DNA from 3 places in the Crocosphaera sp. XPORK-15E genome. Region 1 is predicted to be linked to each of the others. Evidence: predicted binding sites of a transcription regulator. Region 1 holds the regulator's gene; each other region holds the start of a gene.

Region 1 (7,886 bases):
TAATCTAGGCAGTGGGCGAGAGGCTACAATTACAGTAGTTGCTACCCTCATTGTTCAAGCACTAGGCATCAGTCTCGACTTGCAATTCGATGGAATTGTTCCTCCAGGTACACCTCGCTGCTGGAAAGCATCTATAACAAAGTTACAAGAATTGGGGTTTAGCCCTTCTATCCCCTTAGAAAAAGGCATTGAATCTTTTATTTCCTGGTCTCGTGCCGAATTAGTTGGTTTTTAATCTTCTGCATGATATTTTGCCGTAACAAATCTGATAGAACCATCCAGAAAAATAAAAAAAAGTTTTCTATAACAAACAATATAATATCCATATTAATAGCTATCAATTTAAGATGATAAATTTATTCATGCTTTTATTAACTATCTTGATTCTAAAGTAGCGACAATTTTAACATTAAAAAGTTCTTCAAAGACAATTTTTTTATAATCTAGATTCCATAATTCTAAGGCACAATCATCATTAGAATAAGTAGGAACTAGATGTAAATGTAGCTTTTTATATTCTGGATCATATTTACAATCTATATCTTGAATTGCTCCAATTTGTCGCCTATCTAAAGCAACTGCTAACCGTAAAATAGCACTAAGTTGTTTAACTTGTTTACGATAATTATCGGGTAACTTACTGTATTCTTCATGCTTTTTCTTGGGGGAACTTTTACGATGATAACGAGCAATATTAGCTATGGTTTCGATTTCTACTTCCGTAAACCCTAATAATTCTGCATTGCGGATTAAATAATAGGAATGTTTATGATGGGATGAATGACTAATATAGATTCCACAATTATGTAAAATAGCTGCTGACCATAATAATTCCTGTTCGGTTTTTCCCCACTCATGAAATATCCCAGAAAGTTGCTTAAATAAACTAATAGCAAAATTAGCAACCCGTTCCCCATGAGGCAGATCAACTTGATATTTACGAGCAATTTTATAAACACTACGTTGACGAACTTCTGCTTGAAAACTTAGGCGATTTTCAATTAACCCATGAGTTAACATCCAATCAACTATCATTCCTTCTCGCAAGGCCCTTTCACAAATTGTAATATTTTCTAATTCTAACATCGTCATTGCTTCTAAAAGAATGACCGCCCCTGGGAGGATAATTTCTGCCCTTTTTTCAGACATTCCTGAAATATTGATCCGTTCTTCATAGGACAAAAAAGCAAATTTTTTAACCAAATCTTCGAGATCTTGGCGACTAATATGATATCCTTGTAAGGGACTGGGAACCTCATTTAAGGTTTGGGCCGCATGAATTGTTACTAAAGTCTCAATGGTGCCTGAAGTACCTACTAATTTGGGTTTTTCACCATCATTTAATTGACTGCGTAACTGATCAATGGGACGTTCTAACATTCCCCGTACATAGTCCCGTAAATTGAGAAATTCTGCCTCACTAATGGGGTCAGTGGTGACAAATTCTGCGGTTAAACGGACTGCACCCACTTTGGTACTGCTTAAAAAACGGGGTTCGTGGGCATCTGCTAAGATAATTTCTGTGGAACCGCCCCCAATATCAATAATAACGTGGGGTTGTTCCTGAAAATCCATCCCTGATAAGACCCCTAAATAGATGCGACGGGCCTCTTCATATCCTGAAATTAAGTTGATGGTAATGCCAACTTCTGCTTGAACTCGCCAGATAAAGTCTAAGCCATTGGGGGCTTCTCTGGTGGCACTGGTGGCCGCTGCAATGATATGATCGACGTTGAGGCTGGTGGCTAAGTCTTTACAGCGTTTTAGAGAGGCGATCGCCCGTTCGATGGCTTCTTCGGTGAGATTTCCAGTGGCCATATCCCTTTCCCCTAGACGCACTGTATCTTTTTCCCGTGACACAATGGTAAAAGCGGGCAAGGTTTTGTCAATTTCCACGATAACCATGTGAATTGAGTTAGTACCAATATCAATGGCCGCTAAGGTGCAGGTATTAGGGGAAACCGCGCTTTCTCGTCTAACCTCGCTGGTTTGCATGGGTTTAAGGAACTCCACCATCATTTATCAGTCCGTAGCTTATCGTCCCACAGGGGGGGATTTCAAGGGGAATTCTGTTCATTTATCTTAACTTTTTAGATTCCTTAAAGATTCAGGGTTGAATTTTATGGCGATTGCTTCCACCCGTGAACCTGCGTTTTAACACACACCCATCCTATCTTACATTTCATAATACCCAAAAAATGCAAATTTGTCAAACTGTTAGTTTAAACAACTTTTTAAGGGGTTTACTATGATAATTTATCAGATAATTGTAGGGATTTAACACTGTTAAATCCTAGTCTTATTTATAGCTAAGGACACTTCTGGTATTATGTCCCTTTTTTTCTGTTTCTTATAAACATTACCCCGACCGTTATAAGCATAAGCATATTTAGGATCAAGTTCAATAGCTTTATTGTAGTCAGATAATGCTAATTCATATTTTTCCTGGTTCTCGTATATATCTTTATTTTATGATGATAGGACAAATAATCGGGGGACATTACGAAATCATTAAATCTCTAGGACAAGGGGGTTTTGGAAAAACTTTCTTAGCCAAAGATAAGCATTTACCTGATCAACCTTTGCGTGTCGTTAAACTTCTTCATCCTCTGTCTAATGATCCCTTTACTTTACAAACTGCTTATCGTTTATTTGAAACAGAAGCAGAAGCAGAAGTTCTTTATAAATTGGGTAATCATCCCCAAATACCTCAACTTTTTGCCCATTTTCAAGAGAATAATGATTTTTATTTAGTTCAAGAATATATTGAAGGACATGATTTAAGTGAAGAAATTAAACCAGGTAAAATATTGTTAGAAACAGATATGATTGAATTCAATGGTAATAATAGTCAAGTTGCATCATGAGAGTTTATCTAAAAGATGATATTTTGTTTATTAATCAAGAAGATTTACCCCCTTATAAAAAAGGGGGTTCTATGGTCAGAAATAGTTATTTTTGGGCGTTAAAATCTATTAGTTGTTATGCAAGAAAAGGATGTGATTGGGAATTTGATCAAGCGGTTTGGGTGGCTTTATGTCGGATGCTTTTATCTTTTGCTCAATCGGGATATTTAGGAGATTCAGAAGTTATGTTAGAATTTGATCAAGACACCCCAATTCCTCCCTCTTTACGATCAATTTCAACTTGGTTATAAGGGTTAAGAAATTTTAGAATCTATCCATAATTAAGTCCTTAACTTAATGCTTCTGATAAATAATCAGCAGTTGATTCTACTAAAGGGATAGTATTCTCATATAACATTCTAGTTGGGCCAATAATTCCTACACTCCCAACCGGGGTATCTCCTTGACGATAAATAGCAGAAATTAAAGTACAAAGACGCATTGATTCTAAGGGGTTTTCTGCTCCGATTCTAACACTAACCCGTTTATTTAAAATATCAGTTTCAGGGACATCAAAAATTAAGGGTAAGAGTTGATCTTTTTCTTCTTCTAAGAGATGAATTAACATCTGTACCTGTTGCAATTGAGAAAATTCTGGTTGTCGCAAAACTTCTGACACCCCATGAATCATAATAGGGGTAGACATTGAAGATTTTAAGTATTTTTGTAACTGTTTTAATAGGGTTTTGAGAAAGTCGGTATATTCCAGAAATTCTTGATCGATTTTCTGCCAATCTAAATGGGTAAATTCTAATAAAGACTTACCTTTTAATTGATGATTTAGGAAGTTAGAAAGAATTTGTAATTCTTCTGCTAACCAATCATCATTTTCTTTGACTAAAGCGGGAGGAAGATCAATTAAAATTGATGGAGTTTGATAACCATCTGTCACCACAATTAACATCACCTGTTTTGCTGATGCTTGAATTAACTGAAGATGACGCAATTGATGGGGAGACGTTTGAGGTAAGGTAATTAAAGCAATATAACCGCTTAAATTCGCTAAAATTTGGGTTGCCCTTTGTAAAGCTGTTTCAAAATTATAGCTTTCCCACTTCAATTTTTGACTTAATTGTCGTTCAATTTTTTGCCCAATTGTTTCATCTAGAGTCATTAAATTATCAACATAAATTCGATAACCACAATCTGAGGGAATACGTCCCGCAGAGGTATAAGGTTGATATAAAAACCCTGCTTTTTCGAGTTGTCCTAATGTATTACGAATTGTCGCCGAACTAACACTAAAATTGTATTCTTCCAGGAGAGTTTTTGAGCCTACGGGTTCCGCGGTTGCAATATAATGTTTAACCGTTGCTCGTAAAATGTTTTGATAGCGTTTATTTAAAGAATTTGGAACCATAATGTTCAGAATCAAGGGGTAAATTATTGAAAAAATGCTGGGTTAATTAAAAATTTTTGGCTAGTATAAATCTAATTAACCAAGGAGGAGAAGCATCTCAAAATATTTTCAGAATCAGATCAGTGCTAAGGGATTAATATTGAGGAATACTGCTATCGACTCGCAAAGAATAAGCCGCAATGCCTCCTCTTATATTTTTAACATTACTAAAGCCATTATTGAGTAACCAAAGACACATTTGGGCCGATCGCATACCATGATGACAGATCACAAAGGTTTCTTGATTAGGATCAAAACGGGTGTCAATTTCTTCTGACCATTGAGCAAATTGACTAAGAGGAAGTACCTCAAAACCTTCGATATAGGCTATCGCTACTTCTTCGGGTTCTCGCACATCTATTAATTGTAACGTAGTCCTGTCATTTGCTAAACGGGTAGCGAGTTCTTCAACAGTAATAACGGGAAGGGATTGATCTTGAGACATAATTTTATAAACATTAACCTGTTCCCCTTAACTTAACAATTTTTGTTGAAACCCTTCAGCTTTTTGGGGATCAGGTATTTTTTGAGCCAAGGCTTTAACAAATTCATCCGCAGAAGCATTGGGATTTTTTTTCCAAGTTTTTTGAGAAATAATCGAAGCCATAGGGCCAATTAATTCAGCCAATTCTGCTTGACAACGCTCCACAAAACTCGGATCTAGGGCATCTTGGGCAGTAGCAAAGGCAGGAGATTGAGGTTTAGGGGGTAAGGGTAAGGGGGGAACAGTTGGGGGGTTCACAGAGGCAGGAATTTCCTTCTGGTTAGTCCTATCCTGAGAGGGAAAATTATTGAGAAAACTATCAGAGCCGTAGAGATGATGATAAATTTGTTCTAACTTACTCAGAATAATAGCGGCTGACTTAGGACGCTCATTAGGTAAGCGGGACATGATTTGATCCAATAAATCCCCAAATTCAGGGGTCAAATCGGAAACCGCCTCACGCCAGTTTAATTGATCCGCATGAGAATCATAGAAATCGCTGGGATGTTTCCCCGTGAGCAGATAAACCATAGTGCGTCCGAGGGCAAAAAAATCCGATTGAGGAACCGCTTGACCATTAAGTTGTTCTAGGGGGCTATATCCCGCCGAAAACAGCCCTGTCACCTCACCAGTGGATTGTTTTGATAAATAAGTTTCCGTAACTTCCCTAGCGGTACCAAAATCAATTAAAACTAATTGTCCGGTAGAACGGAGCATTATATTTGAGGGTTTAATATCTCGGTGAAAAAAATTATGACGATGAATCTCCTGTAAAATCCGTAACAGTTGCATTAGCCATTGAATCGCAACTTTTTGAGAGATACATTTCCCCCGTTGCAAAATGTATTGATTGAGATTCAGTCCCTCAATTTTCTCCATCACCAAACAGTAAAGAGGGGTGTTACTATTTTTGAGATAAAAGAGAAAATGAGCATCAGGCTCGACTTTTGGAATCCCTGGATGATTGAAACGACTTAAAAATTGGGCCTCTCGCTCAAACAATTCTACATACTTAGGATGATTATGAATGAGGACTTTTAAGACTTTAACCGCCTGATAACCCTCAGCAAAATTGGTCGGATCACTGTCTTGGACTTCATAAGTTTTCCCAAATCCCCCGCCCCCTAATTCTTTTAATACACGATAGCGCCCCTCAAGCAGTAACTCCGAGCCACAGCTTTGACAAAAGAGGGATGTGTCCTGATTCTCAGGATTAGAACAGTGAGGGTTAATGCAGAGGCTCATCTGGCGTTGCCATAGGTTAACCTTATTTTATACTGTAGACCACCAAATCAGTTATATACTGAATTTTTGGGATTTCACCACAAATACAGAACAAGTCGCCTCAGCTACCACTTGATCGCTCACTGATCTTTCAATTACCCGTGTGACCCCTTGGAGGCCACGAGTCCCGATCACAATCAGATCCGCGTTATAAATATTGGCTAGTCTGATAATTTCTTCCGCCGGATCACCATTGACAATTTCCATAAAACTACCTGAGACTTGAGCTTGATAGGCTTGAAGTTGTTCTTCTACCTGTTGATATCTCAAAGACGGCGATGGATGGGGTTGTTCAGGATGACTATCCCCCTCATGATCGGATGAAGGCAAGACATGGGCCAGGATAATTTTGCTATGGGATGGGATGTAGAGGGCATCCAACGCCTCGATGACCTGTTCTGAGGTAGTCGAGCAGTCAAGGGCAACTAAAATTGTTTTAACCACTACAATCTGCTACATAAAACTAATACAACACCACATCTTATCAGGAAATCGCAGGGTAGTTAGATCAAAAAAGAAATGATATCATGAGAGATTGCAACATTTATTCAATAACTTCTATGAGTTTGACAGCTACCGAAAAACAAAACCTCATGACTGAATATCAAGTTCATGAGACAGACACGGGATCTCCTGACTTACAGGTGGCCCTATTAACGGAACGCATTACACAATTGACCGGTCATTTGAAGCAAAATCCCAAAGATCACGCCTCCCGTCGCGGACTTCTAAAAATGATTGGCCGTCGGAGACGTTTATTAGCTTACATTAGCAGCAAAGATGTAGAGCGTTATCAAAACTTAATTAAACGTCTGGGTATCCGTCGTTAGGCCCCAGAATTAATTCTGATGGGCGCAAACCCCGCGCCCCGATCTGATTTGTGACTCCCTTAAAAACTTATGCCTTCTAACTCCTCACGGGACTCCTTACCCTTTGAACCTCGTCAAAAAAATCCCAAAAAGCCGAAAACTCCCAAGGTAACGCCCACTAAAACCCTTTCCACCCGGAAAAAATCCGACGATCATCGCAAAAATGCCAGCCTCAGTGCAATTCCCGATGGTGTTAGTCAACGCATGATCAGAAGAATGGCCATATTTTCAGGCATTCCGACCCTATTGGGAATGTCTTCATTTTTCATCTTTTATTGGATTGTTAGCCATAAATGGCTAGAAATTCCCACAGTGGCCGTCGGTGCTGTTAGTTTAGGACTCTTTGGCCTAGGAGTGCTAGGCTTAAGTTATGGTATATTCTCGGCTTCGTGGGATGAAAATCACGTCGGTGGTTGGTGGGGATGGCAAGAATTTACCGCCAACTTAGGACGAACCCTTCAAGCTTGGCGAACTGCCAGACAAGAAACCAAAAAAAATTAGCTCGTTTTCGGGGTTGTGTCCTTAGAGTAGGGTAAAAGAACTCATGAGGACATAACAACACCATCACCCAATAACTGACACCAGAGGAAGCAAACTCATGATCGTTGTAATGAAAGTTGGTTCACCCACAGATGAAATTGAACGCATTAACCAAGAATTTGAAAATTGGGGCTTAACTCCCGAAAAAATCGTCGGCAAACATAAAGTCGTCATCGGTTTAGTCGGAGAAACCGCTTCCCTAGATCCCCTACAAATTCAAGAAATTAGTCCTTGGATCGAAAATGTTTTACGGGTAGAACAACCCTTTAAACGGGCAAGTTTAGAGTTCCGTCATGGGGAATATAGCGAAGTCATGGTCAGTACACCCAATGGCCCCGTTGCTATTGGCAAAAATCATCCCATTGTCGTCGTCGCTGGGCCCTGTTCCGTCGAAAATGAAGCGA
Region 2 (7,886 bases), on a different contig from region 1:
ACTTGCCCATTCCTGTACACATTCAAAAAGAACCCCCATTTTGGGATATCTTTCCCGAAGATCCTAAAATCTTTCAATTAGTGATTCAAGCAAGAGCATTAAACATTTTATATCTATCAGAAAATCAGGCAACCAGAGAAAATACAATTCGTTATACTCGTCCAACCAATATAGGTAAAGAAAATGTTGACATTGCCTCAAGTTGGGAAGAAGCATCACAAATCTTAGAAGTGCGGGCCTGTCGTTCTGATCGAGAAGAAATTCAACGACAAATTACCCAACAATTAACCAAAGCAGAAACCCCCCAACAAAAACAACAACTTTATCAACAATTTACAACTTATCTAGAAAATCGCTCCCTAGACTTAGAAAAACAAGGAGGAAAAGATAGCCCAGAATACAAACGAGAAGCCGAAATTATTAAGCAGGTGATTAATGATTATAAACTCTATGAAGCGGCTAATTCTGATCATATAAATCAACCCTTAAAAACTGCTTCCGTTCAACAAAATACAGTCGAAAATCAAGCAGTTGAAACACCACCCCAACCCCCAAGCCAAGGAAAATGGTATCTTTATAAAGATGGTCAACAAACGGGGCCATTTTCAGCAGAACAACTCTTAAATCAGGGTTTAACCCCTCAAACTTATGTTTGGTGTGCAGGAATGGAGGGTTGGAAATCAGCATCAGACATCCCGGAGTTAGGAACTCTTTTCTAACTAGGACTTCTGGGAGAAGAATGACGTTTTTTAAATAAACTCGTCATACTCAATCCTGTTACTAACAACCCAATTAATCCTAACCCATTAAGTAAAGGATAAATACCTTCTAATCCCAGGAGTTTCATGGTATGAATTTTTATCAAAAAATGGGCAATCTCATCTTGCTCAAACCACTCATCAAAAATTGTATAACCCACACCACTAATCACCGTTAAAATTAAAGGTAAACATACAGCGATCGCTAAAAAGCGATGATATTTGCGAAAAAGACGAATCATGGGGTTTCCTCTAACAATCAGCGATCGGCATAATTCGATCATTGATCCCTACTTTAAAGAAAAAAGGTAAAGAAATCGGGTTGATTTTGTCCCATTACGGTATTTTACCCTATCCCATAACCCCATGATCCCATAGAGGTTTATCATTGAAATAGATTTTTTTATAATAAGGAACTGATGAAACCTTATCTCGCTGCTGCCATTCAAATGACAAGCAAGCCTAACCTAGAAAAAAATTTGGTTGAGGCTGAGGAACTGATCGAACTCGCTGTCCGTCGTGGGGCTGAGTTAATTGGCTTGCCAGAAAACTTTGCTTTTCTCGGTAAAGAAGAAGATAAACTGGGGAAAGCCCAAGAAATTGCTCAAAAAGCGGAAAAGTTCTTAAAAACAATGGCGCAACGTTTCCAGATTACCATTCTGGGGGGTGGCTTTCCTGTCCCCGTTGAAGGTGATGGGACGAAAGCTTATAATACCGCCATTTTGGTCGATCCCACCGGAACAGAAGTCGCTCGCTATCAAAAAGTGCATCTGTTCGATGTGGATGTGCCTGACGGTAATACTTATCAGGAGTCTAGCACAGTGATGGCCGGACAACGCTTGCCTGATATTTATGCCTCTGGGGACTTGGGAAATTTGGGACTCTCGATTTGTTATGATGTCCGCTTTCCTGAGTTGTACCGCCATTTATCCCGTCAAGGAGTTGATATTTTGTTTGTTCCCGCAGCGTTTACAGCATTTACGGGTAAGGATCACTGGCAGGTTTTATTACAAGCTAGGGCCATTGAAAATACCTGTTATGTGATTGCTCCTGCTCAAACGGGAAATCACTATGCTAGGCGTTTTACCCATGGTCACGCGATGATTATTGACCCTTGGGGGATGATTTTAGATGACGCAGGCCAACAACCAGGCATGGCGATCGCAGAAATTAACCCGACTCGTATTAAACAGGTGCGCCAACAAATGCCGTCTTTACAACATCGGGTGTTTTTTTAAGTTGGATTTTTTGGCCTATCAAATATTATTTGTTAGGCCACATAAACCCGCATAGGCAATGGCGATCGCATCTACACTATCATCAATGGGTAAGGAGTCTAAATCAAAGAGATTTCCGACCATTTGTGCTACTTCTTTTTTATCTGCTCTACCATCCCCTAAATGACATTTCCAACTAGCTTGATGTAAAAAAATTGGCTCGATTTTGGTGTTGCGATAGCAGACTAAATTGATTACCCCTAATGCTTGTAAAACGCCTCCTGCTGCTTTAATAGTTCGGCTAAAAAAGGGCATTTCAATGGCAATACCATCAGGCTTAAATTCTTGGACTAATTCTTCTAAGTCTTGCTCAATTTCTAACAATCTTTGGGGGGTTGATAGGGTTTTTTCGGTTTTGATGATTCCATAGTCAATGATTAAGGGAAGTGGTGCGTCAGTTTCTTGTAAAATTGCCCATCCAATAATAGCGAGTCCCGGATCAATTCCTAGCCAATTTTTTTGAGACATTTTATCATGATTTTGGTAGAATACCGTAGGGGTAATTCATGAATTGCCCCTACTATTGTTTCCCTCAAGCTTTAAGTTTATGAATATAACATATTTGGGCAAATATTTGACCTTAGAAGATTTTTGTACCTGTAGTCAAACCTATCATAAATACTCGGAAAAAATTGCTCCCTATCCTAAAAATGAAGAAACAATTACAGCATTTAAACAGTTAAATCAAATAATTATCGACCCCATCATTGATAATTTTGGTATTGATAGATTTAAACTGACTTATGGCTTTTGTTCCCCCGATCTCAAACGCTACTTAAATCAAAAAGATCCCGTTACAGGTATTAAAAATGGTCGCATTGATCCAGCAAGAGATCAACATATGGGCCATGAAATTAATGCCAAAGATAACTATTATTGTAATCGATTAGGAGCCGCTTGTGATTTTTGTATTATTAATCTTAATAGTGATGAATTAGTTGACTGGATTTTAACTCAAAAATTGCCCTTTGATTCCCTTTATTTTTATGGTAAATATAGACCAATTCATATTAGTTATGGAGAACAACATAAACGAGATATTTGGACATTTACCCCTACCAGACAACCCACCAAAAAAGGAATTAACCATTGGGTAGAATTAGCTAAACAAATCTAGATTGAAATTGTTTCATGAATTCTAATCCCATAAAAATTGTAGCAATAGTTCCTGCCACACAAATTTCACCGGACATAATTTTATCAATTACATCTTTTATAGGCACTAAAAATACTTCGATTTCTTCAGTAACATCTAAATTAATTTGTCCTGTTCTTTGCACATTTAAACCCAGAAAAATATGAATCTTGTTATCATCTTTTACCGGATTATCATAAATGGTTTTCATCAAGATTAATTCTTGGGCAATATAACCTGTTTCTTCCTCTAATTCTCGCTTAGCTGCCGTTATACTTGCCTCTTTTTCTGGATTAAATGCTCCGGCGGGAAGTTCTAATAAAATCTCTTGTACTCCATGACGATATTGACGGACAAAAACAATTTCATTTTGAGGAGTAATAGGTAAAACTAAAGCAATTTCAGGACGAATATTAACAAAATAATCATCAATAATCGTCCCATTAGGTAACTCAACCTTATCCTGTCGAACTTGACACCATTGGTTATTAATAACAAACTCAGATTGAAGAATTTTCCACTTTTTAAGACTCATTAGTATCCCTTAATCTACCTAAAACTAATTTAATGATTTTCTCGGCGTTTAACTTGTTGAGGAAATTGAGGAACCAATAATGATTTATCTAACTTTCCTTGCTTATTATAAAAGCTAAGATTACCAGCTTCATCACATAACCAGACTTCCTCAGCTTTCGCTTCTAAATATAAATCTCGTTTCGTTTTCATTTCTTCAAGGGTATTACTAGCTGAAATAATTTCGACACAAATTTCTGGAGCAATAGAAGCAGAAGTTTCATTTTCAATGATAGCTAATATTTGATCAGAAGCCCAAACCACATCCGCAATCTTAGTATTATCAGAAGTCTCGATCGCACATTCAGGAAAAGCCAAACCAGTTGTCAAAAAAGAGTTTAATAAATCAGCAATAATACCTTGAAAAAAAGAATGTTTAACCTTAGCTGGACTCATGATGATTTGTCCCCATTTATTCAACTCAATTTTAAAAGGTAAATCTTGTAATTGTTTGTTATTACAGACATCTTGCCATGTCATCATTAGTTTAACTCCCTAACTTCTCTAAGACTAATAATGACACAGGATAGGGCGAATTTATCAATGAATAATTAATAATTAATAATTGATAATTAATAATTGTTTAATTTGGTTGATGGTTCGGCTGATCTCACTGTCGAAGCCTCACGCCGAAGTCTTGTCGAAGTATGCACCAACCAACCTCTCCTTTCAAGAAGAAATAATTATTCATTATTCATCATTCATTGATGAACCCTCAAACTTTCGAGATATCCTCACCTTTTTTGCCCAACTTTCCACACCCCACCCCTTCCCTTGAGAAAAATTACCCCATTTTTTGACCCCAAAGATTAGCACTCACAGCACAAGAGTGCTAAATTAACATAAGTAGGGTGACATCAGCCCGAAACGCAAGCATTTTTCCTAATCATTGGAAAATGTCTGATTGCAAAGAGTCACAGGAGTAACGAGACAAATATGGCAAAAATTGTATCATTCGGCGATAAATCAAGACGGGCATTAGAACAAGGGGTGAATGCTCTTGCTGATGCTGTAAAAATCACCCTCGGCCCCAGAGGACGGAATGTATTATTAGAAAAGAAATTTGGGGCCCCCCAAATTGTTAACGACGGGATCACCGTTGCTAAAGAAATTGAATTAGAAAATCCCTTGGAAAATACTGGGGCCAGACTGATGCAAGAAATTGCGTCCAAAACCAAGGAAATAGCCGGAGACGGAACTACAACCGCCACCATCATTGGTCAAGCCTTAATTCGGGAAGGCTTAAAAAATGTGATCGCTGGGGCCAACCCTGTGTCTTTGCGTCGTGGCATCGAAAAAACCATCGCTTACCTGGTGGAAGAAATTGCAGCCATTGCGAAACCTGTTGAGGGAGATGCGATCGCCCAAGTAGCCACCGTATCATCAGGGAACGATCAAGAAGTCGGTGATATGATCGCCCTGGCCATGGATAAAGTGACCACAGACGGGGTTATTACCGTTGAAGAGTCTAAATCTCTCACCACTGAGTTAGAAGTGGTAGAAGGGATGCAAATTGATCGGGGTTATCTCTCTCCCTACTTCATCACAGATCAAGAAAGACAACAAGTTGAATTTGATAATGCCTTCTTATTGATCACCGACAAAAAAGTCAGTACGATCGCCGATTTAGTCCCCATTCTCGAAAGCGTGGCCCGGGCCGGTAGACCCCTCTTAATCATTGCAGAAGATGTAGACGGAGAAGCCTTAGCCACCCTAGTCGTCAACAAAGCCAGAGGGGTGTTAAATGTAGCAGCGATCAAGTCTCCTGGTTTTGGGGAAAGACGCAAAGCTGTTTTACAGGATATTGCTATTCTTACCGGAGGCAGTGTCATTTCTGAAGAAGTTGGCTTAACCTTAGATTCAGTTTCCCTCGATATGTTGGGACAAGCGACCAAAGTTAATATTGTCAAAGACAACACTACTATTGTCGCTACCACTGATGATAGAACCAAGGCAGCCGTACAAAAACGCATTGAACAACTCCGCAAACAACTGGCCGCAACTGACTTAAGCTACGACATTGAAAAATTGCAAGAACGGATCGCTAAATTAGCCGGAGGTGTGGCTGTCATTAAAGTTGGGGCAGCGACTGAAACCGAATTAAAAGATCGCAAACTTCGCATTGAAGATGCTCTTAACGCCACCAAAGCAGCCATAGAAGAAGGGATCGTTCCTGGTGGGGGAACAACCCTAATTTACTTAGCGGGTAAAGTTGCTGAGTTCAAACATACCCTCACCAACCCCGAAGAACAGGTGGCCGCTGATATTGTTGCCAAAGCCTTAGAAGCTCCTTTGCGTCAGTTAGCCGATAATGCTGGGGCAGAAGGTTACGTTATTGTGGAACGGGTCAAAGAAACCGAGTTTAATATCGGTTACAACGCCGTTACAGGTAAGTTTGAAGACATGATCGCCGCAGGAATTATTGACCCTGCGAAAGTAGTGCGCTCTGCTCTGCAAAATGCCGGGTCGATCGCTGGTATGGTCTTAACCACAGAAGCATTAGTGGTAGAAAAACCCGAACCCGAACCCCCCGCAGCCCCCGACATGGGCGGTATGGGCGGTATGGGCGGCATGGGCGGTATGGGCGGCATGGGTATGGGCGGCATGGGCTTCTAAGTCGTCGTTTTCATATTTCCATACTTGATATTAGGAGAGACGTTAAGAATAGCGTCTCTCTCGCTTTTTGTTACCCCGAACTTAAGTTAAATTTTATTAATATAATTGTTTTAATGAAGCTAAATTATTACTACAAAGTATCTCAATATTTTGAGTTATTTTTTCAATTGGCCAATCCCACCATTGGAGTTTTAACAATAACTCAATTACCTCATCTTCAAACCGCTTTCTAATTAATTTAGCTGGATTGCCACCCACAATGGTATAAGGTTGTACCTCTTTTGTCACAACTGAATTAGCCGCAATAATCGCTCCATTTCCTACCTTAACCCCTGGCATAATTAAAGCATTATAACCAAACCAAACATCATTACCGATAATTGTATCTCCCTTGATCATATCCCTCTTGGAAATATCAGTAACCGACAGAGTATTTTCCCAAGCATGACCAAAAATTGTAAAGGGATAAGTTGTAAAATAATGAACGGGGTGGTTTCCCCCATTCATCATAAATTTAACATCACTTGCGATCGCGCAAAACTTCCCAATTATTAACTTATCACCAATAAAATCGAAGTGATAAAGCACATTTTTTTCAAAGTTTTGGGGATTTTCAAAATCATCATAATAGGTAAAATCCCCTACAATAATATTAGGATTCGTAATAATATTTTTGAGGAAACATAACCGTTTATAATTCTCTAAAGGATAGGGATTATTTGGATTGGGATAAGTTGTCATTGTTTTAATCGCTATTATAAAATAAAAATAAGTTCAATTGTAAATCCGAATGGTGGCCAACTCACTCCTCTGGACAATTCGAGATCTTGATGTCATGCCCGACGATGGCGGATGGAAACGCTATGAGATAATTGATGGAGAACTGTACGTGACTCGCGCTCCCCACATTCGCCATCAAGATGCAGGTGGCAACATTCATGTTGAACTAGCCATTTGGTCTAGACAAACCCAACTCGGTAAACCGTTTCAAACACCAGGTATCATTTTTAGTCCCATTGATGCGGTCATTCCTGATGTTATTTGGATTAGCCGCGATCGCCTAAACAACGGCATTGATGAAGCAGGACATCTAACTGTCGCCCCTGAACTGATCGTTGAGATTCTCTCCCCTGGTGAACGCAACGAACAACGAGACAAAGAAGTAAAACTGAAACTCTATTCTCTGAAAGGGGTTCAAGAATATTGGATCGTCAGTTGGCAACTGAAAACCATAGAAATTTACCGCAGAAAAGATGCTCAGTTACAACTCGTCAGCACACTCCTGGTTGCTGATACTCTCACTTCACCTTTGCTACCTGGGTTCAGCACTCCTGTCGCTCAGATTTTTGAGTAGATTGAAATAGCCGCTACAGTGTTTGTAAAATGACAATATGAGGCAAAGAACAAGGGGCATTCTCAGAGGATTCTTTGAGGGTTTTAGCAACTTCAACAATCTTTTCAGGGTCAGTTTGTTGAAGATAAAGCAGTAATGCCTGACTTTCTTCTAACAACTTTGTGACATCAATA
Region 3 (7,886 bases), on a different contig from region 1:
CCTCCAACGAAAGCAGAACAAGCTTATAAAAATTTACTACGTTTATGGCATCCCGATCGCACTTTACACCCCCTTGCTCATCAAATTACGGCGCGTATTAATACCGCTTATGAAGAATATCAATTACTACAGGAAAAGAAAGCACAACGTATTAATTCTCTGCAACAATGGTTTAAGAAATAAAGTAGCCTTAACTTAACATTAATTTGTTGTAAACAAAATTCAATGATACAATTCACAACAAACGAGTGAGGAAACAAATATGATTAAAGCCTATGCAGTCCATGAAGCCAAGGGAGAATTAAAATCATTTGAGTATGATCCTGGCCTCTTAGGAGAAGAAGAAATCGAAATTAAGGTCGAATACTGTGGAATTTGTCATAGTGATCTCAGTATGCTCAATAATGAATGGGGAACGACTCAATATCCCCTAGTTCCTGGTCATGAAGTTGTCGGAACCATTGGTGCAGTGGGCAATAGAGTCAAAACCGTTTCTGTTGGTCAAAAAGTAGGGTTAGGCTGGTTTTCCCGTTCCTGTCTAACTTGTGAATGGTGTATGGGTGGCGATCAAAACCTTTGCCAAACTGCCGAAAGTACCATTGTTGGTCGTCATGGCGGGTTTGCCGATAAAGTACGGGCCCATTATAGTTGGGTGTTTCCCTTACCACCAGAAATTAATCTAGAAACCGCCGGGCCCTTATTTTGTGGCGGAATTACGGTGTTTAATCCTATTGTAGAATGTGGCATTAAATCCACTGATCGCGTGGGAGTGATTGGTATTGGTGGTTTAGGTCACATGGCCATTCAATTTCTCCATGCTTGGGGTTGTGATGTAACCGCTTTTTCCAGCAGTTCAGACAAAGAGGAAGAAGCCAAACAATTAGGGGCCAATCATTTTGTTAATTCTCGTAATGAAAACGCCTTAAAAGAGGTGGAAAATTCCTTTGATTTCATTCTTTCAACCGTAAACGCTGATTTGGACTGGAATGGCTATATTAACGCCCTACGGCCTAAAGGTAGACTGCATTTTGTGGGTGTTACTCCTAACCCCTTATCTGTGCAAATTTTCCCCTTAATTTTAGGACAAAAAACCGTCTCAGCTAGTCCTTTAGGCAGTCCCACCACCATTGCCCAAATGCTAGATTTTGCCACACGCCATAAAATTGAACCCATCATCGAAATCTTTCCTTTAGACAAGGTAAATGAGGCGATCGCTAAATTAGAAAATGGTCAACCTCGATATCGTTTAGTGTTGAAAGTTTAATTTTAGTAGTTGAAAGGACTCAAATTAATTTACTGGTTTATGATGAAAAACAGGAGGTAATTGTTCAATGGAAATAGAACAATATCGTCAAATTATTCAAGACTTAATTTTAGCGCGGTTACAACAGCAATGTTCCCCAGAAGAAGTCGAAACCCAAGCTGTTTTAGATCCCAAAGGCGATCACTACCTTTTACTACATACGGGTTGGCGTGGTAATAGTCGGACTCATGGATGTAGTATTCATCTAGATATCAAAGACGGCAAAATTTGGATACAACATGATGGTACTGAAGTCGGCATTGCTACAATGTTGTTAGAAAAAGGTGTACCTAAAGAAGATATCGTGTTGGCGTTTCACTCTCCTTATATGCGCCAATTTACTGAGTTCTCTACCCATTAAGTTTGCTAATGTTTTCCAATACTCATAGACTGGAGAAAGGAACTTCTTACTTCATGAATAATCCGAGCAAAACTAAGATTTATCTCAAATATACTGCCCTCTGCTATACTTTTTAACACACCCATAGAGACTCGGAGATCTTAAAAATGCCTAGTTTAACGGTTAAAGATTTAGAGAAACTACAAGCAGAACATCCTGATTATCGGATGGAATTAGTCGGGGGAGATGTTATTTTTATGAGTCCTTCAGGTTTAGAATCAGATGAAGTAGCTGCCGCCATTGTTGCTCAGTTATCAAATTGGGTAAGACCAAGAAAATTAGGCAGAGTAACTGCTTCTAGCGGTGGTTTTCGCTTACCTAATGCTGATGGAGATGTTCGCGCACCTGATGCTTCTTTTATCTTAGCTCAACGTTTACCTCGCACAACAGAAGATTACGCCGAATTGGTTCCTGATTTGATGTTTGAGGTTAAATCTAAAACTGATAGTTTGACTAAATTACGTGAGAAGATACAGCAATTTTTGGAATTAGGAACTACAGTTGGAGTATTAGTCGATCCCAGAACTCGTACTATGGAAGTTTGTCGCCTCAATGCAGATAAAATTGTCCTGAAAGATGGGGATGTGCTTGAAGTACCGGAACTCCTTCCAGGATGGGAATTACCTGTTGTCGAAATCTGGGCCCCTGAATTTGATTGATAAGTAGTATCGAAAATCAAATCCCCTTCCGCCCTCTGCTATACTTTTGACCACACCCATAGAGACTCGGAGATCTTAAAAATGCCTAGTTTAACGGTTAAAGATTTAGAGAAACTACAAGCAGAACATCCTGATTATCGGATGGAATTAGTCGGGGGAGATGTTATTTTTATGAGTCCTTCAGGTTTAGAATCAGATGAAGTAGCTGCCGCCATTGTTGCTCAGTTATCAAATTGGGTAAGACCAAGAAAATTAGGCAGAGTAACTGCTTCTAGCGGTGGTTTTCGCTTACCTAATGCTGATGGAGATGTTCGCGCACCTGATGCTTCTTTTATCCTAGCTCAACGTTTACCACGCACCACAGAAGATTATGCCGAATTAGTTCCTGATTTGATGTTTGAGGTTAAATCTAAAACTGATAGTTTGACTAAATTACGTGAGAAGATACAGCAATTTTTGGAATTAGGAACTACAGTTGGAGTATTAGTCGATCCCAGAACTCGTACTATGGAAGTTTGTCGCCTCAATGCAGATAAAATTGTCCTGAAAGATGGGGATGTGCTTGAAGTACCGGAAATCCTTCCAGGATGGGAATTACCTGTTGTAGAAATCTGGCCCCCTGAGTTTGATTAACTTCTTCGGGAGCGAGAAATCCCCGCACAAGGAACGCAGTGCGAGGGATTTCTCGCCAGGACAAGATCTACTGGACAAAACAAAAAAGTTCTTGTAACATCAAGTGTAGCGAGGCAAAAACAGTAATAGACCCGCTTGCTACCAGGGATGTTAACCTTTTCCGCAGTGCAGTAATGCCGTGAAAGCTCTTTTCTACCCCTAATCAATACAGTTGGTGGCAGTATTCGGAGAGAAAACCCGTAAGGTAGGATTTGGTTGAAATACCCCCTACAAACAAAGATTGTAAATGGGCGTTAGGAACTAGCGTCCTTAGACGTAGATAAGCTACCTCTATCTTGCAAGCGGTTCCAACTTGTTGGGTAAGTAACTTAGATGAAGCGTCAGAAACCTCGGAGGTAGCGTAGCAAAGTCCGTAGGTAGTTCATACAAAAATGCCCCATCCTCAAAGGACAGGGCCTATTATTCAGTTTAGGTTAACTGAGAATTAATAGTCAAAGTCTCCACCGCCAGCAGCAGGGGCTTTGTCTTTCTCAGGTTTATCAACCACAATACATTCAGTGGTCAAAATCATACCAGCAATAGAAGCGGCATTCTGTAAACCAGAACGGGTCACTTTTGCGGGATCAACGATACCTGCTGCCAACATATCGGCAAACTCGCCAGTTGCAGCATCATAACCGACGTTGAATTCTTTTTCTTTCACTCGTTCAGCAATCACCGCACCGTTTTGACCGGCATTTTCAGCAATACGCTTTAAGGGTGCAGTTAAGGCACGAGAAACAATTAACGCACCTGTTAACTCCTCATTGGCCAGGTTGCTCTTAGCCCACTCCTCTAGGACAGGAGTGAGGTGAGCGAGGGTTGTACCACCACCAGGCACAATTCCTTCTTCAACCGCCGCTTTTGTGGCGTTGATGGCATCTTCTAAACGAAGTTTGCGATCCTTCATTTCGGTTTCAGTGGCAGCACCAACTTTAATTACTGCAACCCCACCGGATAACTTAGCTAAACGCTCTTGTAGCTTCTCTTTGTCATAAGAAGACTCTGTATCTTCCATTTGACGACGGATCAACTCACAACGAGATTTAACTCCCGCTTCGTTACCTTCGGCCACAATAGTAGTATTGTCTTTGGTCAGAATAATCCGACGGGCAGATCCTAACATCTCAAGTTTGGTATTTTCTAACTTGAGGCCCGCATCTTCGCTAATAACTGTACCAGCAGTCAAAACCGCAATATCTTCGAGCATTTGTTTACGGCGATCGCCAAATCCAGGAGCTTTGACCGCAGCAACGTTTAAGACACCCCGTAAACGGTTAACAACTAAGGTTGCTAAAGCTTCTTTTTCGATATCTTCAGCAATAATTACTAAAGATTTGCCTTGACGAGCAACCTGTTCTAATACAGGCACTAAGTCTTGAACCAGGTTAATTTTTTTGTCGGTTAACAAGATGCAAGGATCTTCAAACACTGCTTCCATGCGTTCGGGATCTGTGACAAAGTAGGGGGAAATATACCCTTTATCAAAGCGCATCCCTTCGGTGATTTCCAGTTCGGTAAACATGGACTTACCTTCTTCAAGGGAGATGACCCCTTCTTTGCCAACTTTATCCATGGCATCAGCGATCATTTTGCCCACTTCTTCGTCATTTCCCGCAGAGATCGAACCTACTTGGGCGATCGCTTTGGAATCTTCAACGGGTTTGGCGTGTTCGGCGATTTTTTCAACTAAAAAGTCGGTAGCTTTATCAATACCCCGTTTGAGGGAAATGGGGTTAGCACCTGCTGCGACGTTGCGTAACCCTTCTTTAACGATCGCATGAGCTAAGACGGTAGCTGTGGTGGTTCCGTCTCCGGCCACATCGTTAGTTTTAGAAGCCGCTTGACGAATTAAGGCAACTCCGGTATTTTCGATATGGTCTTCTAATTCAATTTCTTTGGCAATGGTGATCCCGTCATTAATGATTTGGGGCGCACCAAATTTCTTTTCTAGAACAACGTTACGACCTTTGGGGCCTAAGGTAACGGCCACTGCTTCGGCGAGGATGTCCATTCCTCTTTCTAATGCACGACGTGCATCTTCGTTGTAGACAATCAATTTAGCCATAGTTTATGCCTCTTGTAAGTAGATCCTGAAAAATGAGTTGTTAGGAATCAATAAATGAAGTGAGTTGCCTTCATTTGTCTAGGCAACGGCTGCTAAAATATCTTTCTCTGAGAGTAATACATAATCTTCTCCCGATAGCTTGACATCGGTGCCAGCATATTTGGAGTAAAGCACTTTGTCACCGATTTTGACATCTAATGCAGATCGGGTTCCGTCATCGTTGCGTTTACCAGGGCCGACGGCGACAACTTCGCCAATTTGGGGCTTTTCTTGGGCATTATCGGGCAATAAGATACCGCCTGCGGTTTTTTCTTCGGCGGGGCTTACTTTGACGAAAATGCGATCGCCAAGGGGTTTAACTGTAGATACATTAATGCTGATTGCTGCCATGAACGAATCCTCCTAAGATTTGGTGATGAAGTTGAGGGCTGTCTCAAAAAAATTAGCACTCTCACCTTCCGAGTGCTAATGTAACGAAATAAGGCCTCCCCTGGCAACTGCTATAAGGGTACGGGTTCCCGAACTTAGGGCGGATTTTTCTGTTAAAGTCAGCTTAAATCAAGGCTTTCCCTTAAAGAAAGAATCAAGGGTAAGTAATAAGCAATTAACTTTTTACTTTTTACTTACATCGTTCCCCCTAAAAACTCCTCAATTTCCTTATCTTTCAAATAACAGATTTGACTAGCATTATAGGCATTTTCTAAAGCTGACTGAGAAACCTTGCTGGCCACTAATTCTCGTTCTTTTAATCTATCTTCTTGTAGTTGTTGAACTTGTTGTTCTAATGCGTCAATTCTATCTAATAGTAACCGAATAACTTTCCCTTCCGAGTCAGGCAGATTACCATGTTCTAGGGGGTTAACTCGCACTCCAGACTGATAAACAATGCGGCCAGGAATTCCCACCACAGTACAATCAGAAGGAACATCCCGCAGCACGACAGAACCCGCTCCAATCCTAACATTATTACCAATATTAAGATTACCAAGAACTTTAGCTCCGGCTCCCACAACAACATTTGTGCCAACCGTTGGGTGACGTTTTCCGCTTTCTTTTCCGGTTCCCCCTAGGGTAACACCTTGATAAATTAAGCTATAGTCTCCCACTTCTGCGGTTTCACCGATCACCACGCCCATACCATGATCGATAAAGACACCAGTACCGATTTTAGCCCCTGGATGAATTTCGATCCCCGTCAGAAAGCGTGCGATATGAGAAACTAATCGGGGGAAAAAGGGAACACCAAAATTATAGAAGCGATGAGCGAACCGATGCAGTACGATCGCTTGTAGTCCAGGATAGCAAAAAAGAACTTCCAGCCAGTTACGGGCGGCGGGATCTCGTTCAAAAATGATGCGAAAATCGGCGATGATGGATGATAACACCAAACTGAATTTCCTGTTCAAAAAGTGCGTCTTATCCTCATTTTATCACTGGGGGACGGCGACGGTTCACCCAAATGGTTGATTATTCCGATTGTATAAAAAAGGTATGAGAGTCAAGCGATCGCTTCTGGGGAATTTTTAGAAATTTTTTCCTTTACCAACCTAAATCTGTATAAAGATTAATAGTTATAGATTTACTTCCTGCTGGAATTGCACTAATACAAGCACAAATAGGGGTTCCATCTTCTAATTCTACCTCACAAGCATGACAAGACCCCATTAAACACCCAGTAGGAATCAGAATTCCGGCCCGTTTTGCTACTTCTAACATCGGTTCCCCTGCTTCAGCTTCAATGGTAATATCGTCTGGTAAAAATTGCACTTGAACTTTCATAAAATGTTCCTCAATCTATCAATTATTTAACAATGGTGTTAAGTCTAAAAACTCCTCAACCAAGTCAGCAAGTTTATCTAAATTTGCCTCTCTTTGTTCTCTATAATTGGGAATTCCTGTGGGTAAAGACCCTAAACCTCGTCGATTTCGTAGATAATTTAACCAAGTTCGTCGCCAGGCCCCGTTATCAAAAACGCCGTGTAAATAACAACCCCAAATGGACTGATTATCATTGACAATACCTAAACTAGAATCTTCAAATAAAGCATGGGTAATAGTATTAGCAGGTTTATGAATTATCCTAGCTACACGGGTGATTCCTTGATGAATTTCGTAACCAGTTACGGGAAATCCTGGATAGGGATAAACCGAACAAGTTTGTCGTTGACGAACAATTTTATCGGGAGTAATTATTGTTTCTAAAGGCAGCAATTTTAGTCCTGGATAAGATTCATTTTTTCCTTCTAATTGATCGGGGTCAAATACCATTTCTCCTAACATTTGAAAACCGCCACAAATGCCAAAAACAATGCCACCTGCTGCGACATAATCTTGTATTTGTTTAGCCATTCCACTTTGATGAAGTGCCATTAAATCATTAATAGTTGTTTTTGAACCTGGAATAATTACCGCATCAGGATAACCTAAATGATCGTTAATATTTAGATAGTTGATCGAGACAGTATTTTCAGCATCAAGGGGGTCAAAATCTGTAAAATTAGCGATGTGAGGCAACCGTAAAACAGTAAGGTTAAGTTCTTTTTGAGATTGAGAGGTTTGCCTATCTAATAAATCTAAAGAATCTTCGGCAGGAAATAACATATCACGCCAAGGAATGACCCCTAATATGGGAATTCCGGTGTAATTTTCTAACCATTCAATCCCCGAATCTAATAGAGATTTCTGTCCCCGAAACTTATTAATTACAACCCCTTTAATTAAAGCTCGTTCATCTTCATCTAATAATTGTAACGTTCCCACCACATGAGCAAAAGCCCCCCCGCG

The links. The regulator HrcA, encoded in region 1, represses chaperone genes, less so after heat shock. The targets are predictions, from matches to a motif close to TTAGCACTCNNANNNTNNGAGTGCTAA.
Region 2: the regulator HrcA is predicted to act here: its motif matches at 4,553-4,579, upstream of groL (chaperonin GroEL).
Region 3: the regulator HrcA is predicted to act here: its motif matches at 5,545-5,571, upstream of groES (co-chaperone GroES).

What each region holds. Positions count from the first base shown of each region.
Region 1 covers NZ_JAYGHQ010000017.1:55,907-63,792, forward strand. The annotation lists gene VB691_RS18955 (NAD-dependent epimerase/dehydratase family protein) at 1-235, shown strand, start outside; gene VB691_RS18960 (Ppx/GppA phosphatase family protein) at 376-1,995, opposite strand; gene VB691_RS18965 (tetratricopeptide repeat protein) at 2,287-2,460, opposite strand; gene VB691_RS18970 (protein kinase domain-containing protein) at 2,427-2,867, shown strand; gene VB691_RS18975 (hypothetical protein) at 2,864-3,157, shown strand; gene hrcA (heat-inducible transcriptional repressor HrcA) at 3,196-4,269, opposite strand; gene VB691_RS18985 (rhodanese-like domain-containing protein) at 4,400-4,750, opposite strand; gene VB691_RS18990 (serine/threonine-protein kinase) at 4,778-6,034, opposite strand; gene VB691_RS18995 (universal stress protein) at 6,086-6,517, opposite strand; gene rpsO (30S ribosomal protein S15) at 6,634-6,903, shown strand; gene VB691_RS19005 (PAM68 family protein) at 6,973-7,443, shown strand; gene aroF (3-deoxy-7-phosphoheptulonate synthase) at 7,541-7,886, shown strand, end outside.
Region 2 covers NZ_JAYGHQ010000005.1:92,005-99,890, reverse strand. The annotation lists gene VB691_RS05870 (tubulin-like doman-containing protein) at 1-719, shown strand, start outside; gene VB691_RS05865 (peptidase) at 716-1,000, opposite strand; gene VB691_RS05860 (carbon-nitrogen hydrolase family protein) at 1,178-1,996, shown strand; gene VB691_RS05855 (crossover junction endodeoxyribonuclease RuvC) at 2,015-2,503, opposite strand; gene VB691_RS05850 (hypothetical protein) at 2,583-3,152, shown strand; gene VB691_RS05845 (NUDIX hydrolase) at 3,139-3,705, opposite strand; gene VB691_RS05840 (Uma2 family endonuclease) at 3,735-4,226, opposite strand; gene groL (chaperonin GroEL) at 4,680-6,359, shown strand; gene VB691_RS05830 (CatB-related O-acetyltransferase) at 6,456-7,100, opposite strand; gene VB691_RS05825 (Uma2 family endonuclease) at 7,150-7,713, shown strand; gene VB691_RS05820 (DUF309 domain-containing protein) at 7,727-7,886, opposite strand, start outside.
Region 3 covers NZ_JAYGHQ010000015.1:31,258-39,143, reverse strand. The annotation lists gene VB691_RS16945 (J domain-containing protein) at 1-183, shown strand, start outside; gene ahr (NADPH-dependent aldehyde reductase Ahr) at 263-1,264, shown strand; gene VB691_RS16935 (XisI protein) at 1,332-1,664, shown strand; gene VB691_RS16930 (Uma2 family endonuclease) at 1,811-2,362, shown strand; gene VB691_RS16925 (Uma2 family endonuclease) at 2,444-2,995, shown strand; gene groL (chaperonin GroEL) at 3,480-5,102, opposite strand; gene groES (co-chaperone GroES) at 5,181-5,492, opposite strand; gene cysE (serine O-acetyltransferase) at 5,726-6,487, opposite strand; gene VB691_RS16905 (2Fe-2S iron-sulfur cluster binding domain-containing protein) at 6,642-6,881, opposite strand; gene cobQ (cobyric acid synthase CobQ) at 6,900-7,886, opposite strand, start outside.